Linked DNA regions of Gimesia maris. The protein of the gene in region 2 interacts with the protein of the main gene of each other region in a pairwise test. Links are inferred from orthologs where the notes say so. Each region holds a gene or a part of one and is shown on either strand. Other genes may lie near its edges. The genes, in order: pepT and tpiA.

Region 1 (8,858 bases), 780 kb from region 2 along the record:
TAGGCGACTCTGAATGGTTGTTGCGATTGCCTTCCCTGTTGTTTTGTGTTCCGGCACTTGTTTTCGGTTTTCTGTGGCTCAAGGAACTGCTGGGGCCACGGCCTGCCTTGGTGGGGTTAACCTTTCTTACTTTTTCGCTTCCGATGATTCAATTAAGCATCGTAGTGCGTGGGTATACGTTAATGCTCATGTTTTTTTTCGTTGCTCTGTATTATCAGGAGCGATTTTTTCGGCATGAGTCTTTGCCCGCGTTAGTTGTGAGTGGACTTTGTCTGGGACTGGCGATGTTAACTCACTATGCCACTGCCTGGTTTCTGCTGGTGATAGGATTATTAGCTCTGATGCGGCTTTTTTCGGGATCTCTTTCCCGTCGGGCAATCGTCAGTTGGGTCTTCTTACAGTTCGCTTTAATCGGTTTGTGCGTTGGATTGTATTTGTTGCACGTAAGAGGTTTTGTCAACAGTCAAATTCAGTCAGAACTGTGGGACGTCTGGTTGAATTACAGTTCAGCCGATCAGACAAAACTGCGTCCTGCCGCCCTGACGCTAATACATACGGCAGATTATATAAAATATGTTGCAGGTGTGAATCCGATCCTGATGGGCTGTTTGTTGCTGGTGGGATCTTTTGTTCTCTTATTAAAGGGTTATCGAGAGAGTGGATCGAAATGGATTGCCATTGAGCGAAGCCTGACGGTTCTCCTGCCTATGATCATTGCAGCGTTCTTATTTAACTATCGCATTTATCCTCTGGGATACACGCGGCACTCAATCTGGTTGATCCCCTTCACCGCTGCAGGATTTTCTGCTGCGGCTTATCCATTGTTGCGTTGTCCAGGCGTATTTCGATCTGCCTGCGGTGTATTTCTGCTTGGTTTCTGGTTTTACCTCTATCCCTATCAGGTGGTTAGAAGTCTGGAAACAACTCAGACACCTGCCATGGCCCGAGAAGTGGCTTCCTTATTGAAAAGCACCGTTCCTGCTGATTCGCTGATCATTACCGACGATAGTACGAGAAACGTTTTGGAATATTACCTGATGGGGAGAGAGCAGACTCAGATGAAACCTCTTGAGGGAGGGTTTATGGAATATCAAATGGGGGACTATCGTGTAATCACGATTCCGAAGTTCCATTTTTACTTATATGACTTCAAAAATGAATGGGAAAAATATCAGCAGGTGTTGGGGGAAGACGCTACAGAACCAGTCTGGCTGACCTATATCGGTTTCGGAAATCCTCGCAATATACCGCAGAGATTATTTAGAAACTTTCCGCCTCGTAAAGTGCTTGAAAAAGCAAACTACCTTGATAACTATATTATCAAGGTAGAGTTTATCGCACCTGATTCGGAAAATAAAAAACTCCCCGATGCTGATACTCTAATTGATCAATGAGAGATCCATCTGGTTTTATCTCAATTAAGCAGATAATGCCTCTCACGTTCAAACTCGAAGCATCGCTTCCATGGCGCTTCGATGTATCAGGCGGCGGTAATGGCATCCGTTAAAAAAACAACGCCTGAATCTCAGTTACAAGATTCAGGCGTCGTTTGTCTTGATGTGTCTTCTTATGACACAAGTAGCGGTGGAGGGATTCGAACCCCCGACACGCGGATTATGATTCCGCTGCTCTAACCGACTGAGCTACACCGCCAGTTTGGGTTACCCCCTGGCTTTGCCAGATGGGTTTATCCTACAAAATGTTCGACTGCAGGAAAAGCCATTTCTCAGTGCTAAACTGCTTAGGTATCTCACTTTATCGGCAAAATAACCCCCGAGAAGTCGAAAGCTTAACAAATTCCTGTTTGATCGCAAGTCAACCACTGCTCTCATCCGAAAATGCCCCGAATTTCGTTGATTGTGATGCGTTTACAGGGGCGATATACTCATTTTCTGGTCTTATTTTAAATCAGACGACCCTGGATCTGGAGTGGCCTTAAAATATGTACTATCCAAATCAACTACTGCTATCATGTGTCATCCTGTCTCTTGCTCTCCCCTGTTCTGCTGAAGAGAATCTTCAGGAATTCCCCCCTGCATTGAATTCAGAGATTGTGACTACCGTTTTTGAACGAGGAGAATCTGGTTATCACTCATTCCGCATCCCTGCTTTACTGACGACTCCTCGGGGAACGCTGCTCGCCTTTGCGGAAGGCCGCAGGAATAATTTAAATGACAGTGGCGACATCGATCTGGTTCTCAAAAGGAGTCAGGATGAGGGTAAAACCTGGTCTGAATTATTGGTGATCTGGACTGATGGCGAAAATACCTGTGGTAACCCGTGCCCCGTAGTGGATCAGACTACGGGCCGCATCTGGTTGCCTTTAACCTGGAATCACGGCAAAGACCATGCAAATCAGATCAAAGACCGGTCAGGCCTGGATACGCGACGCGTTTATATGAGTTATTCTGATGATGACGGCGTCACATGGAAGCAGCCCTATGAGATCACGGGATCGACCAAGAAACCGGAATGGACGTGGTATGCGACAGGCCCTGGAAATGGCATTCAGTTGACGCAAGGGAAATTTAAAGGCCGGCTGGTTATTCCCTGTGATCATAATGTCTCGCTGCAGGGAAATGTTGTACGTCGGGCGCACGCCATTTTTTCAGACAACCATGGTAAGACCTGGGAATTAAGCGAACCGATCGGAGAAAAAACAAATGAGTGTGCTGTCGTTGAACTGACTGACGGTCGGCTGTTGATGAATATGCGAAGCTATCACGGTGAAAATCGTCGAGCGATCGCTTTTTCCAGTGATGGAGGCATGACCTGGTCTGATGTGAGTCTGGATCAGGCTTTAATCGAGCCTGTCTGCCAGGCCAGTCTGATTCGTGTCCGGTTTCCTGATGTTGAGAAACCGGGACAGATCTTATTCAGCAATCCAGCCAGTAAAAAACGTGAAAAGATGGTCGTGCGACTCAGTGAAGATGACGGAAGAACCTGGACCGCCTCACGGCTGGTAACGCCCGGATCCGCTGCCTATTCCAGTCTCGCCGGAATCGGTGATGGAAAAGTCGGTTTGCTTTATGAGCGGGACGGCTATCGGACCATAGAATATGTTGCCTTTAAACTCGATTCTTTTCAGCCTGAATTATAGTTGAATGAGATCCCCCATTTAATATTAGAAAACAGATACTCATGGATACACTACAAGATCGCTTTTTGCGTTATGTCAGAATTGATACTCAGTCGGATGAGACGAGTCCTACGTTTCCGAGTACAAAAAAGCAGCTGGTGCTGAGTCGGATGCTGTTTGATGAGTGTGAGCAACTGGGGTTGGAAGATGTCACAATAAATGAGTACGGAATTGTGATGGCCACGATTCCCTCCACGGTTGAAGCGGATGTCCCGGCGATCGGGTGGGTAGCCCACGTGGATACCTCCCCTGAGTTCTCCGGTACGGACGTGAAACCGATCGTGCACGAAAATTATAATGGAGAAGATCTGGTGCTGCCCGGTGATCCGTCACGTGTATTGCGGGTCAGTGAAGAACCTCGTCTGAAGCAGATGCAGGGGAAAACGGTGATTACCACTGATGGTACGACACTTCTGGGAGCAGACGACAAGTCGGGAGTGGCTGTAATGATGTCCGCCGCCGCGAAGCTGATGGGGGATTCCTCTATCAAACATGGCCCGATTCGACTCTGTTTTACCTGCGATGAAGAGATCGGTCGGGGCATCGAAAAGCTGGATTTAAATGCATTCGGTGTCTGTTGTGCGTACACGTTAGACAGTGATGGCAGTGGCCGCATCGATTCCGAAACCTTTTCTGCAGATCAGGCTGTCATTGTTGTCAAAGGGGTCAATACACATCCTTCTGTTGGTAAGGGTGTGATGGTGAATGCCAATCGCATTTTATGTGAGTTGATTGCTCAATTACCGACAGAAACCTTAAGTCCGGAAACGACTGAGGGGCGGGAAGGCTTTATCCATCCCTATCATATTGAAGGCAGTGTTTCTGAGGCGTCTGCCCGGCTGATCTTACGTGATTTTGAAACAGAGAAGCTTGCGGAATATGCCGAACTTCTGGAATCACTGGCCGAACCACTTCGCCAGAAAAACCGCAAGGCAGAGATCACGATCAACATACATAAACAGTATCGCAATATGCGTGATGGGCTGCCCAAAGAGCCACGTGCATTGGAGAAGGCAATCGAAGCGACTCGCGCTGCCGGCCTCGAACCCAATCTGAACGTGATCCGTGGAGGGACAGATGGCAGTCTGTTGACTGAAAAAGGATTACCCACCCCCAATCTTTCCAGTGGACAGCACAATCCCCATTCACCGCTGGAATGGACCACTGTGGAAGAAATGCAGCAGGCAGTTGATGTTCTGATACAGCTGGCAATTCTCTGGGGCAAAGAACGTTGAGGTTCCAACTGACGAGTTGAATGAATTTGAGACACGCGCCGCTTTTTTCTGAAGTTGCTCATTCCGGTTCGGGTTGTCCGGGTTACCGGGGTTGGTGGAAATAGAGAAGCATTTCAGCTCCAGCTGCGCGTGTTGTACTAACGAGTTAAGACAACACGCCCTCCCTTAGCAGTATTCTGCCTGATTCGGTTTTAAATGGTCATTTAAAAATGAACCGATTGCACAGGTCGTAGTGCATCTTCACGAAAACGATTGTTTGACCATCGAATTTTTGTGGCTTATGTTAAACATATCGGCAAGATACTTGTTTAAATAAACGCTGTGCATTTATTGTGCAGCGCGAACCGGCGACTGTTTACCTGCCTGCTTTTGATGAGCCCTGCTTGTGGCGGCCTTCAGCAACAGGATAAAACGTCGGTTATAGAGGGGGAACCATGTTTTCTACTACCAAGACGCGACTTCTTAAGAGATTACATTCGAGTCATTTGTGGGTTTATCTACTGGGCTGTCTGCTGGCAGCAGGATCCAATATCACTGCTGCGGATCCAGGTGAACTTCCCATTGTGATTCCCGTTACGCAGACCCAGTCAATTGCTAAAGGGGAGGAGTATGAACGGAATCGGCAATGGATCAAGGCGATTGAGCATTATGAAGAAGCCTTAAAAGAGTGGCCTGAAAACGACAACATCAAATACGGTTTGCGTCGTGCCAAAATTCACTTTGGCATCGACCGTCGTTACTCGGATGACAGCTTTTCGAAAGTGCTTCTGAATCAATCGCGAAGAGAAGCATTTATCCTCTTCGACGAAATTCTGTCTAAAATTCAATCGCACTTCGTCGATCCGCTCAGTACCACTTCTTTCGTGGCACATGGTACGGAAAGCCTGTATCTGGCTCTGGCCAATGATCAGTTTATTAAAGCTCATCTGAAAGGAGTGCCGCCCGAGAAGATTCGTATGGTGCGTCGTATTCTAAGAGAAAATTACTGGAACAAATCTGTTTCCAGTCATCACGGGGCACATCAACTGATTATCGAAGTCTGCACGATGTCTTATCAGAATCTGGGACTGCGGGATACTGCTGTGATTTCTGAATACATGTTCGGTGGCTGTAATGCCCTGGATGATTACAGCAGCTTTCTGACTCCGGAGCGTCTGGGCGATCTGTACGACAATATCGAAGGTGAATTTGTCGGGATCGGGATCGAAATGAAAGCCGAGATCGGAGAAGGCATGCTGCTGATGAATGTGCTGCCAGACAGCCCTGCCGAAGCGGCCGGGGTCCTGTCGGGAGATCATATTGTTGGCATCGATCAGCATGACTGCCGAAATATGACAACTGACCAGGCAGCGAATCTGCTGCGGGGGACTTCAGGCAGTCAGGTACTACTGGAACTGGAAAGTCCTGGCAGTGACCGGACGCGAACTGCAAGGGTTACCCGTAAAGCAGTCCAGGTGAAAAGTTTTCCCATCGTGAAGATGCTTGATCAGGAAAATGGAATCGCTTACATCAAAATGACCGGTTTTCAGAAAACATCTGCTGCAGAACTGGATGCCGCCCTGCATAAACTTCACGGTGAAGGTATGCGGTCACTGATCTGGGATGTGCGTGGTAATCCAGGCGGGTTACTGTCTGCCGCCGTGGAAGTGCTGGATCGTTTTCTGGAAGAAGGGAAGCTCGTTTCCACAAAAGGACGCGTTTCTGATCAGAACTGGAGCTACACAGCACATCGTCCTGGTACTTGGAAAATTCCGCTGGTATTATTAGTCGATGAAAACAGTGCCAGTGCCAGCGAAATTGTGGCGGGGGCATTAACCGATCATCGTCGTGCGACAGTGGTCGGACGCAAAACCTACGGGAAATGGTCTGTTCAGAGTATTTTCCCGATTCGGGGTTCGACTGGTTTACGCCTGACAACTGCCAAATTCTATTCGCCTCAAGGTAACACTTATGGTAAGATCGGGATCAAACCGACAATCACGGTTGAAAAGGATGAACTGCAGACAGCCATGTATGGTGCGTCAAGAGAGCAGAAACTCGCTGCAGATTCTGATATCAAACGTGGCTTACAAATCCTGCAAAGGCAATATGCTGTAACACCATGATGGATGAACGTGCCGCCTGGCTCACACAGGGAAAAGGGACAACCCCCGAATTACGGTGGTCATTCTCAACAGAAGCTCCTTTACTTGCGCTGGACCTGGCACGGGAAACAGGAGAAATACTGGCCGCCGATGTTTCGGGCGGCCTTTATTTATTGGATCGACAGGGGCAGTTTCTGCATTTGAATCGTGGTGTTAAGGATGTGCAACTGGTCCACTGGAGTGATCGTGGGAAACTGGGAGCTGCGATCTACTCAGACAATAATATCTGTTGCTTTGATCGTGATCTGAACGTCTTGTGGGCGATCTCTTTTTCGGTGGAGTGCCTGGCAATTACGATGGATTCCTACGGCGACTATCTGGCAGTCAGTCTGGCCAGTGGTAAGACCATTCTGATTGACTCGCAGAAAAAGAAAGTCGCCAGTTTTGAAACGATGCGTCCTTTAAGTTATCTCGAATTTCAGGTCTCTGAACCAAGATTGATGGGGGCAGCGGAAAATGGGTTTCTCTGCTGCCATGATCTTGAGGGAAATTGTATCTGGACTGAAAAGCACTGGTCTAATTGTGGAGGGATTTCAATTTCGGGAGATGGACAGCGGCTCTATCTGGCAGGATTCAATTATGGAATTTTAATTTTTGACCATGATGGTGAATCTGCAGGGACTCTGATTTTTGAAGGGACACCCAAAGTCCTCGCTTGTGATTTTGCAGGAAATCGAATCGTTGCCGCTACGATAGAGCAGGAACTGTACTGGTTAAATCAGGAGGGTAAGCTGATTTGGGGAGGAGTGATTCCTGATGAAGCAGTTGAAGTAGCCTGCGATCCGTTTGGTCAATGGTGTGTTTGTGGTTTGAAATCCGGTCTCGTGCAGTGCCTGGACTGGAGTGATTCGATTTAAAAGCACCCTGTCCCCCGGACACCTGCTGTTGTGATGTGCAGTCCTCATTTTCTTATCGAGTAAGGTCGAAAAGAATGAGGGTCTATTTTGACTCTCTCACGACAACAGCTTATGATATATGTTCTTCTGTCATTCGGGTTTAGGTGGTTCCAAATCAGTTCTTAACAATTTCTGGAAGCGTTCGGACTCAAGTAAGGCGTTTTTTGAATCGTTCGATTCAGACATTTCTGGGGCAGGCAATGGCCAAGCGGAATGAAAATACACCTGAGAGAAAAAAACGCCAGTCTGCGCGCGTACCGAAACTGGAAACGCTGGGCAAATACAAAATTGAAAAAGAAATCGGTGCAGGCGGTATGGGCGCTGTTTTCCTCGCCCGTGACACCAGATTGAACCGACTGGCTGCTCTAAAGATTCTGCCGCGGGATAAAGCGGAAAACCCTGTTCTCGTGAAACGCTTCAAGGCGGAAGGTCAGGCGGCTGCCCATCTCCGCCATGAGAATATTGTTTCAGTTTATGATGCCGGCGAAGAAGACGGTTATCTTTATATCGCGCTGGAATATGTTGAGGGAACAGACCTTCATAACCTGATCAATAAACGAAATCGGATTCCAGTCCGCCGGTCGCTGGAGATCATCACACAGGTGACAGAGGCTCTCTCACATGCTTATCAGCAGGGAATCGTGCATCGTGACATCAAGCCTGCCAATATTCTCATTCGCCTGGATGGCGTTGTTAAGTTGACTGACCTGGGATTGGCCCGTTCCATAGATGATAATACGGAAACGAGTATCACCCGGGCCGGGACGACTGTTGGGACCGTTGATTACATGGCTCCCGAGCAGGCCCGTGACAGTAAGGCGGCAGATATCCGCAGTGATATCTATTCGCTCGGTTGTACCTGGTATCACATGCTGACAGGCCGGGCCCCCTTCTCTGAAGGTAGCCTGACCAATAAACTCGCCGCTCATGCTACCACTCCTCCACCCGATCCGCGGGAACTCAATGATCGAGTGCCGGAAGGGATTGTCGCCATCATTCATCGGATGATGGCCAAACCACAGGCAGATCGCTATCAGACTCCGGCTGAACTTCTGGAAGACTTGAAGAACTCGAATCTGAAACGTTCCAATCTTGGAAACGATGTTCTGGAAGCATTGGCAAATGATGAATCGGATGGAGAGCAACCTACTCTCGAGTCAGACCAGCTACCAGCAGCAGACAGCAGTGATTTTTTGATCAATCAGTTCATGCCCGATTACACCAGCCAGTCTGATGATCAGGATGATGAAGATAAAGAGTCGGAAAATCGGCTGAGCACCAGTTTCGATCTGCAGCAGCTGGCGGGAGAAGTCGAATTCGAATCAGATGTAACAGCACCTGGTCTCAAGCAGCCAGCCAAATCTGCTAAATCTGCTAAATCTGCTAAATCTGCTAAATCTGCTAAATCTGCTAAATCTGCTAAATCTGCCAAACCAGCAAAAAG
Region 2 (8,947 bases):
ACCAGGTGGATTCCGACAGCACGAGATTTCTGAGCCAGGCGAATAATATGTGCTTCCACGTCTTTACCAGAGGTCATCATCATGTCGGCAATTTCATCGGCGACGATCACGATCGAAGGCATTTTTTCCGGCATCTGCAATGCTTCTTCCGATTCAGGATCGATTCCAGCCAGATCCAGAACTTTATCCTTACCCAGTTTGTTGAAGCTTTCGATGTTTCTGGAGCCGCAGCGGGCAAGCAGGTCGTAGCGTTCTTCCATCTTGTCGACGGCCCACGCCAGCACGGCTTCCGCTTTTTTCATATCGGTGATCACCGGATGCATCAGATGGGGGATGCGTTTGTAGCCGCTTAACTCCACCATCTTCGGATCGATCATCAGCATTTTGACTTCGTTGGGCGTGCGGGTCATCAACAGTGACAGAATCAGTGTATTCAGACAGACACTTTTCCCGGTTCCGGTTCGACCGGCAATCAACAGGTGAGGTAATTTGGCCAGATCGGCAGTCAGAGGATGTCCGCTGACATCTTTCCCCATGAACAGGGGAATGCGACTTTTTTCTGTTTCGTCAGAGCAGGCTTCGATCAGTTCTTTCAGACGGACCATGACCTGTTTGTCGTTGGGAACTTCCACGCCGACCGTGTTTTTTCCGGGAATGGAAGGCACTACTCGCACGGAAGGCACACGTAAAGCGACTGCCAGATCGTGAGCCAGCGCGGTAACTTTGGCCACCCGCAGTCCGGGTTTCAGATCCAGTTCGAACAGTGTTAAGACAGGGCCGGTATCGATTTCGGAGACCTGGATATCAAGACCAAAATCAGCGAACGTGTTTTCCAGAACTTCGGCCGCTTCTTCCGCTTTTTTGGCTAACAACTCAAACGGGAAGTCTTCCGCATCTTCCAGCAGGTCTAACCCGGGCAGCTTATAGGAGCTGTTTTTTTTTTGCTCGATTGGCTGAGTCTGTCGCGCCACGCGAATTCCCGCCGGCGGATTGACTTTGATCGGCTTGCGTTTTTTAGGCTTTACTTTCGCTTTGGGAACGGCGACGACTTCTTCTTCGTATTCGTCTTCCTCTTCAGCGACAATTTCTTCTTCCTCTTCATACTCTTCTTCGTCTGCTTCTTCTTCAGTTTCATCCACTTCAGCCGATTCACGACTCAAGGCTTTGAAAGGAAAGGTGAGGCAGGAAAAGAAGAGACGTACCGGCAGCGTATCTGCTGTCAGCAACAGTCCAGCCAGAAACATCGAGGTCAGCAGAATCAGCGATCCAGCAACCGAAAATCGGGTTTCCAGCAGAGAAAAACCGAGTGCACCAATATACCCACCACTGCCAATCAGTGGTGTCGCACTGTTTTGTCCCAGCATCATCTGGCTGACAATACAGGCTGAAATCAGAATCAGACTCAGGCCGATGAGTTCCACCAGAACTCCGGAAGTTTCCTGTCGCGAGAACATTCGCATATCGACTACGATTAATGCCAGGAAAATTCCCCAGGCACCGATACCGAAACCGGTACGCAGGTAATGGGCAATCTGAGCGCCGGAGTCACCACACAGGTTTTGTGCGACATCACGGACAGGGTAGACGAGTTGCGCAGGAGGATCGGCGGGGTCGTAACTGAACAGACTCAGTCCAAGAAAGACTGTCGCTGCCAGTAATCCCAGCGCGATTAAATCTGTTTTGAACCGTTGAATGTCGATCATGCTGACCAACCTGCAAATCTATGTAAGAAATTTCGGGTTGTGTATTCAAAGGAGAATCAACGGCGCGCAAAGCGGACGCAAAATAATGATTACTTTTTTTGTGGGGATTGACCAGAAAATTTGTTCGAGTGAAAAATAGTTCCCGTCTGCGATGAAAACCCAAGAACATCAACAGACGGGAATATTTTCACGACCAGTGTCTCAATGGGGGGGCATTGAGACGTACCAAACAAAAGTATGGATTCATAAAAATGTTGATTTCCTTAACTACTCAAACCTATCACACAAACGGAGGGCGGGTCGAAAAAACTCATCAAACGATGTTGTGTTTTAGCCACATGCGATCGTGCGATTCGGGTTAGAACAGTCAGCGGAAGTTATCAGGAACACGTCGTGCCGACTGTAACGGTTGCGCGGGATTGACAGGTTCTGGCCTGTCTCCCGGTTTATCGCAGTAGACGTGTGAGAAGGGCGACCGGTTATCTGCCTGCCAGATGCTGCTGGATCCATTCGATCAGCGAATCTGCGACCTGGGTCTTTTCGCCCGAGTAAGTCGCGACAATCTCCTGGCTCTGGTCGATCACTTCCACGAAGTTTTCTGAGGAGCCGATGGCGCTCACACTGTTAAGCACGATGGCATCGCATTTTTTGCTGTAGAGTTTGCGAACGGCGTTAAAGCGGGCATCCTGCGATTCCAGCGCGAAGCCCATCACCCAGCGATTCCCTTTCTGGGATCCCAGTTCTGCCAGAACGTCGATCGTTTCTATCAGTTCCAGGGTAATCGCCTCGCCGGTTTTAGCGATTTTGCCGGGTTTACGGGTTTTGATCCGATAGTCACAGACCGCGGCAGTACCAATCACACCATCACAGTTTGGGAACAGTTTTTCGCATTGCGCGAACATCTCGTCCGTCGTTTCAACCTGGTAAAGCTCGCAGCCGGCGGGGGGAGCAATAGTGACCGGGCCTGAAACCAGCGCAACTTCATGACCGGCGGCAATGGCGGAGCGGGCTAAAGCATATCCCATCTGTCCGCTGCTGGCGTTGGACAGGTAGCGAACATCATCCAGGTATTCTCGTGTGGGGCCGGCTGTGATCAGGATTCGCATTGGAGGATCATTCAATGGATGAGTTCGAAGCAGGGCAGAGCAGATTCGAATTACCCCAGTAGTTCTTCAATTCGGGTTAAAATCTCTGCCGGTTCTGCCATCCGTCCTTTTCCGATCACGCCACAACTCAACCAGCCTTCGCCTGGTTCTACGATCTGAATTCCGTCTGCCTTTATCTGTTCCAGATTGCGCTGAACCGAGGCCTTGGCCCACATGTCAGCGTTCATCGCCGGTGCCAGCAGGATGGGAGCAGTGCAGGTCAGCGTGAGCGTGGCTAGCAGATCATCCGCGAAACCATGCGCCATCTGGGCCATCACGTTTGCAGTGGCGGGCGCGATGACAAACAGTTCGGCTCTTCTGACCAGGCCAATATGCTCTCCCTGAAAATGTTCACGGGGAGCAAACCCGTCCTGGTAGACCGGGCGGCCGGTGAGGGCTTCAAATGTGGTCGCGCCTATGAATTTCTGCGCGGCTTGTGTCATCACCACGCTGACGGCTGCCCCTTTTTGAACCAGTTTGCTGGCCAGGTCAGCCGTCTTGTATGCGGCAATTCCTCCAGAAACACCTAATAGGATTTCGCGCCCCTGCATGGGTTGGTTTCCGGTGCTCATGGTACTGAATCGGTGTGTTAAACCAGGTCTTCCAGTGTCGGGCCTGCGTCGTCATATTCGATGGCATCCAGCGGACTTCCATCATCGGTGATGGCCACTTCACCAGACTGGTCGAGGTAGATTTTGTCTTCCATGATTTCCTGAACCACGATTTCCATGTGGTTTTTGGTCTGCATTTCGACCAGTGGTCGCGCGCCCCGGTTCAACGCGACAATCCGTTTTTGAATGAGTGAAGACAGTTTGAAACGTCCGCCCACTTTGTTGACGATTTCTTCTTCTTTAAATTCTTCCAGCATTAATTTCTAGCTCCCGTTGTTTCAGGATGGTGCCGATTTCTGTGACAGCACGTTCCAGATCGTCATTGATAATGACATGACTATAATATTGGGCCTGCTCCAGTTCTTTGCGAATTGTTGCCAGCCGTTTTTCGATCACTTCTTCTGATTCGGTTCCCCGATTGCGGATTCGTTTCTCGTATTCTTCATCGGAGGATGTTCTGACAAAGAGCGTAATGGTCTGGGGGAACTGTTTTTTCAGTTTCAGGGTTCCCTGCACATCAATTTCCAGAAAAGGCCAGCCCCCCTGTTTCGCTGCCCGGTCCACTTCTGATTTTAACGTTCCATACCAGTATCCCAACCCATGAACCTGTTCACATTCAAGGAATTCGTTATTTTCCTGTCGTTTTTCAAATTCTTCCGTTGTCAGAAAATAGTAATCTTTGCCGTCCACTTCCCCTTTTCGGCGAGGACGCGTTGTGGCCGAGATCGCTTTGATCAGTTTGACCGGTGTTTCCTGCATCAGTCGATTAACAATGGTTGTTTTCCCGCTGGCGGTCGGGCCGGAGAGCACAACAATCGGTATGTCCGGTGGGATACAGGCTTGGGGTTCAGACACTTGGTAAAGCTCCAGAGTAATCGTTGTGTGGTCTCTGTATTCAATCTCAGGAGATCAATAATTCTATACTATTCAACGTTCTGGACGTTTTCTCTGATTTTCTCAACAGCCAGTTTCATTTCGATGACGGCGTGGGAAATCTCAACATCATTGGCTTTCGAGCCGATCGTATTAATTTCGCGGAACATCTCCTGCACCAGAAATTCCAGTTTTTTACCCTGAGACGTTTTTGAGGTGATGATGGAGTCAAATTGCTCTAAATGGCAGCCAAGTCGACTGATTTCTTCGTTGATATCACAACGATCTGCAAACATGCTGACTTCCCGAATCAGGCTGTCAGGGTCCAGTTCGACTTCCTGGTCTTTCAGCAGGTCTGCCAGTCGCTGATGCAGGCGATCCCGGTAGTTTGTGACAACACGCGGTGCCTTCTCTTTAACTACTTCAAGCTGCTGGCGAATAATCTGATTACTGCTCTCAAGATCTGCCTGGGCCGATTCCCCTTCTTTCTTGCGAAACTCAGTGAGTTCCTGCAGGGCACCGCGAATCGCCTGTTCAATTAATGGCCAGTCCGACTCAGGGGTATGGGAACGCGAGTAATTGTCGATTGCAGCGCCAGGTAACGTCAACAGGCTGTCAACGTGATTGGGCAAGGGAGTATGGCAGGCTTCGGACAGGTGTTTGAGCTGTTCCCAGTACTGTTTGATGACTTCTTCATCCAGCAGGTAATCGCTGGTGCGATCCAGACTGTCAATTCGCAATGTGAGATTCACGGTTCCGCGAGAGACAGAACTGCGAATCAGTTTTTCGATCTGGCTTCCCAGTTTCGCGTAGAAGTCCGGATAGCGGGACGAAACTTTCAGATAGCGATTGTTGACGGTACGTAGCTCGGCATGGACCGAGAGCCGGTCGTTTTCTGCAGTCGCACTTCCAAAACCAGTCATGCCCAGCAGCACAACACACTCTTTTCTGAATAACAGGAATAATTTGAGGCTTAGAGAACCAGCAAAAACTTTGCCGAACGCAGGATCAGCTCAGTTGACTATTCTGACTTGGGTTGAGATTTGGTTGTCTCAGGTTTTGCAGGAGTTTCCTGTTTATTGTCTTCTTTAGATTCAGGAGCGGCAGCTTTCGGAGCAGCATCTTTACCGGCTGGTTCAGCCGGCTTGGTTGCTTTCTCTTCCGTTGCAGCTGGCTTTTTCTCTTCAGCGGCTTTTGTCTCTTTTTCAGCGAGATCTTTAGGAGGTGTGAATTCCGGGCCGCCTGCCGCTTTTTCTTCAGTATCCGGTGTCTCTTCTTCTTTGTTTTTGTCATCCGAGGAAATAGCGGTCTCTTCAGATACGGCACTACCGCCACTGTATTTTCCGGAACTGGCGCGTGTGGTGATGCCGGAGACACCAGCCAGGATCACCCAGATCACTGCCATGATAATCGTAATTTTTGTGAAGACATCGCCGGCTTTCGTTCCCAGTGCACTTTGGCCACCGGCACCACCGAATGCGCCGGCCAGTCCACCACCACGACCTTTTTGCAGCAGGATGATGATAATCAGGAGGACTCCGAAGAACATCAGAAATGTCATCAGTATGGTAGCAGGATCTGTAATGGCTTCCAGGAACGTCGCAAAAATCATTGTGTCATCCTAAATGGCTTAAAATATCTTCTGAACGGGTTGATAAAATCACCCGCAAGTTGCTGAAGTAAGATCGCCCGTATCATACAGTAATGATATACGATCTGTAAATCGATTCTGGATTCGGAGTATCGTCTAAATACCAGAAACTCTTGACTATTCTGCAGATAACTCCACAGCAGCCTGAATGATGGGGATAAAGAGCTCTGCTTTGAGGCTTGCTCCTCCAACCAGCGCGCCATCGACGTTTTCCTGGGAAAGCAGTTCTTTGGCGTTATCTGGTTTGACACTACCACCATACAGAATTCGGGTTGAGTCTGCGATTTCTGCAGAATACTGGTCTTTGAGCCAGTTTCTCAGGTAGAGATGAGCGGCTTCTGCCTGTTCAGGGCTCGCTGTTAAACCGGTTCCGATCGCCCAGACTGGTTCATAAGCGATCACGATCTGCCCGAATGCGGATGCGTCGACTCCACTCAGGCCGCCTGTCATCTGGGTGTTGAGCACGGTTTCTGTCTGGTCTGATTCACGTTCACTCTGTAATTCACCAACACAGAGGACGACCTGCAGCCCAGCTTCGAGGGCTTTTTTGACTTTGAGATTGATATCTGTGTCTGTTTCTTTAAGGACGTGACGACGTTCACTGTGTCCCAGGATAACGGAACGGCAACCGACGTCGGTCAGCATTTCCGTTGAAGTTTCACCGGTAAAAGCACCTGGTGCTTCATGGTAACAGTTTTGTGCACCAAAGCCGACGCCTGAGCCAGAGACGATCTCGCCGATCGTGGTCAGGTAGGGAAACGGAGGGCAAACCAGAACTTCAACGGCAGGATTTTCAGAGGGCACTTCGGATGCCAGGGCCTGAGCCAGCTGTGCACCGGATTCTTTAGTGGTATTCATTTTCCAGTTACCGGCTACAAGGAAGCGACGCATAATTGATCCTGTGATTGAAGTAAGTTAAAGGTGGAAATGGACTGTACAGATACTGTTTTCGCCAGAGATCGAGAGGCGAAACAAAAGCGTTAACGGATCTGTGACCTTCAAATGGTTACCGATGCCGTTTTAAGCAGCAATCAAAGCTGCAGCATAAGTTATTGAGTCAAACGCAATGATTCAAGGATTTGGGCTGAAAATCCTGAAATGACCCCTGTTTTCACAGAATTCTCACGAATCAGAGGCGCGGTTGCCATCTTCTGTTACTCCAGAATCCCGCTGCGGGGGTAGGACCCCATTGTTTCCAGACGAACGACGCGTTTCTCCAGTTCATTCAGCGTTCGTTTAATATGGGGTTCCTGAACATGGCCTTCAAAATCAATGAAGAACAGGTATCCTGGTTCTTCTCCCCGGAGCGGGAAGGATTCGATCCAGGTCAGGTTGACCTTGTTTTTCTTAAAGATCTGAAGTGTATCAGCCAGGGAGCCGGCCTTGTGGGCGATTTGAACCAGGATCGCCGTACGATCTTTACCGGTCGGGTTGCAGACCTCTTCGCCGATTACGGCAAAGCGAGTGACGTTGTTGGCGTTATCTTCAATGCCTTCCACGATAATCTGCAGATCGTATTCCACAGAAGCCTGGTGGCTGGCAACTGCTGCGGCACCTGGTTTGGTCGCTGCCAGCTGGGCTGCGGTTGAAGTACTGGTGACTTCATGCAGATGAGCCTGAGGCATGTTTCGGGAGAGCCACTCGCGGCACTGTGAGAGTGCCTGCGGTTTGCTGTAGATTTCGGTGATTTCGCTCCGTTCGCAGCGCGCCAGCAGGTTGTGATGTACGGCGATCAGCACTTCACCACAAATCCGTAATGGAAGCCGGGTGAACATATCGAGGGTGTCGACCACCCGTCCATCCGTACTGTTTTCGATGGGAACCACACCAAACTCGGTATTCCCCCGGTTGACTTCTTCAAATACAGCCCCGATGGTGTTCACAGGCACCATGTCGGCCCCTTCGCCAAACCGTTCCAGGGCAGCCAGATGGGTATAGCTGTAAGCAGGGCCCAGGTAGGCAACGCGTTGGGGGTGGATCTGTCTGCGGGCAGAACTGAGGATCTGACGAAAAATTCCACGGATGGCATTGTTGGTCAGAGGGCCGGATCCGTTCAGTTTTTCGATTGTTTCACGCAGTTCTTCATCTGTTTTGGGGTCAAACATCGCCTTGCGGGGCTCGGGATCAGATTTGATCTGTTTGACTGTCATCGAACAGCGTTTATTGACCAGTTTGATAATCTCTCGGTCAATCTTTTTGAGTTCGGACTGTGTCGATGCAGGATTGCGTTTTGTGCTGGGGCTGGTGCGGGCTACTTTTTTCTTGGTTGACGTCTTCGGCTTACTGACTGAAGTTCGTTTATTAACCGCTTTTTTCTTGGCCATCGGAATCTTTCAGGATGTGAGTCTCGTTTCTGTCTCTCAGAAAATTAACCGCAGCCAGATCACACGCCTTCCCTGGTTGTGTTTAGTCGCTTACTGCCAGTTTCACAATTGGATTACAATCCCTTAAGAATTGATTAACTTCGGATTTCTCCCGAATCTCATTCTTGAATTTTTTGCTTAAAATATTATAAGATAATCATTTAGAGGCATTGAAAAAACAGAAGCAGAGGGTACACAAACAAAAGGGAATGCCTGTTTCCGGCCTGTTTATCAATTGTTTTAGTTTGTACCGCCGCCTTCAGGGACTGTCAAGCGGTTAGGCCTGACCTGTGAACTGTTTAGCCTTTATTCCAGCGGGCAGGGTGAATTGACTGCCATTATGTCATTTTGCCTCAGAGGCAGAATGGGATTGCGGCGGTGTCAATTTGGCAGTGTCTGTCTGGTTGGAATTGGTAAGAAAAAACAGTCGTGGTTAGTAAGTGCTTATTTATAAATGACATAGGTCTAATTTTTTGGTTGGTGTTCTGCTTGGCACACTCATTGCTGTCTAACAACACAGCCTGTAATTTCAGGCAGAATCGAATTAAGTATTGAATCACAAGCGGGAGATGTATGAGGCTGGGAGAGTTTTCTCGTAGTC

Evidence for each region.
Region 1: the proteins of tpiA (region 2) and pepT interact in binary tests that used the Escherichia coli proteins (3 or more experiments, as listed by UniProt). The link is inferred for Gimesia maris from one-to-one orthologs.

Annotation. Positions count from the first base shown.
Region 1 is NZ_CP042910.1:3,505,470-3,514,327, forward strand. Bases 2,352-5,257 are described here. They hold pepT (peptidase T), read left to right. Parts: upstream 2,352-3,141; coding sequence 3,142-4,374; downstream 4,375-5,257. Other genes in these bases: GmarT_RS12955 (sialidase family protein), read left to right, coding at 2,352-3,100; GmarT_RS12965 (S41 family peptidase), read left to right, coding at 4,809-5,257. Outside these bases: GmarT_RS12945 (ArnT family glycosyltransferase), read left to right, coding at 1-1,394; more of GmarT_RS12955, read left to right, coding at 1,943-2,351; more of GmarT_RS12965, read left to right, coding at 5,258-6,479; GmarT_RS12970 (WD40 repeat domain-containing protein), read left to right, coding at 6,476-7,375; GmarT_RS12975 (serine/threonine protein kinase), read left to right, coding at 7,579-8,858. UniProt on the Escherichia coli protein: Cleaves the N-terminal amino acid of tripeptides.
Region 2 is NZ_CP042910.1:2,723,447-2,732,393, forward strand. What follows is about bases 4,988-7,982. They hold tpiA (triose-phosphate isomerase), read right to left. Parts: upstream 6,875-7,982; coding sequence 6,101-6,874; downstream 4,988-6,100. Other genes in these bases: GmarT_RS10075 (YicC/YloC family endoribonuclease), read right to left, coding at 4,988-5,267; secG (preprotein translocase subunit SecG), read right to left, coding at 5,354-5,944; pheA (prephenate dehydratase), read right to left, coding at 7,138-7,982. Outside these bases: GmarT_RS10050 (DNA translocase FtsK), read right to left, coding at 1-1,703; GmarT_RS10055 (phosphopantothenoylcysteine decarboxylase domain-containing protein), read right to left, coding at 2,183-2,809; GmarT_RS10060 (flavoprotein), read right to left, coding at 2,860-3,420; GmarT_RS10065 (DNA-directed RNA polymerase subunit omega), read right to left, coding at 3,438-3,716; gmk (guanylate kinase), read right to left, coding at 3,700-4,314; more of GmarT_RS10075, read right to left, coding at 4,383-4,987; more of pheA, read right to left, coding at 7,983-8,307. UniProt on the Escherichia coli protein: Involved in the gluconeogenesis. Catalyzes stereospecifically the conversion of dihydroxyacetone phosphate (DHAP) to D-glyceraldehyde-3-phosphate (G3P).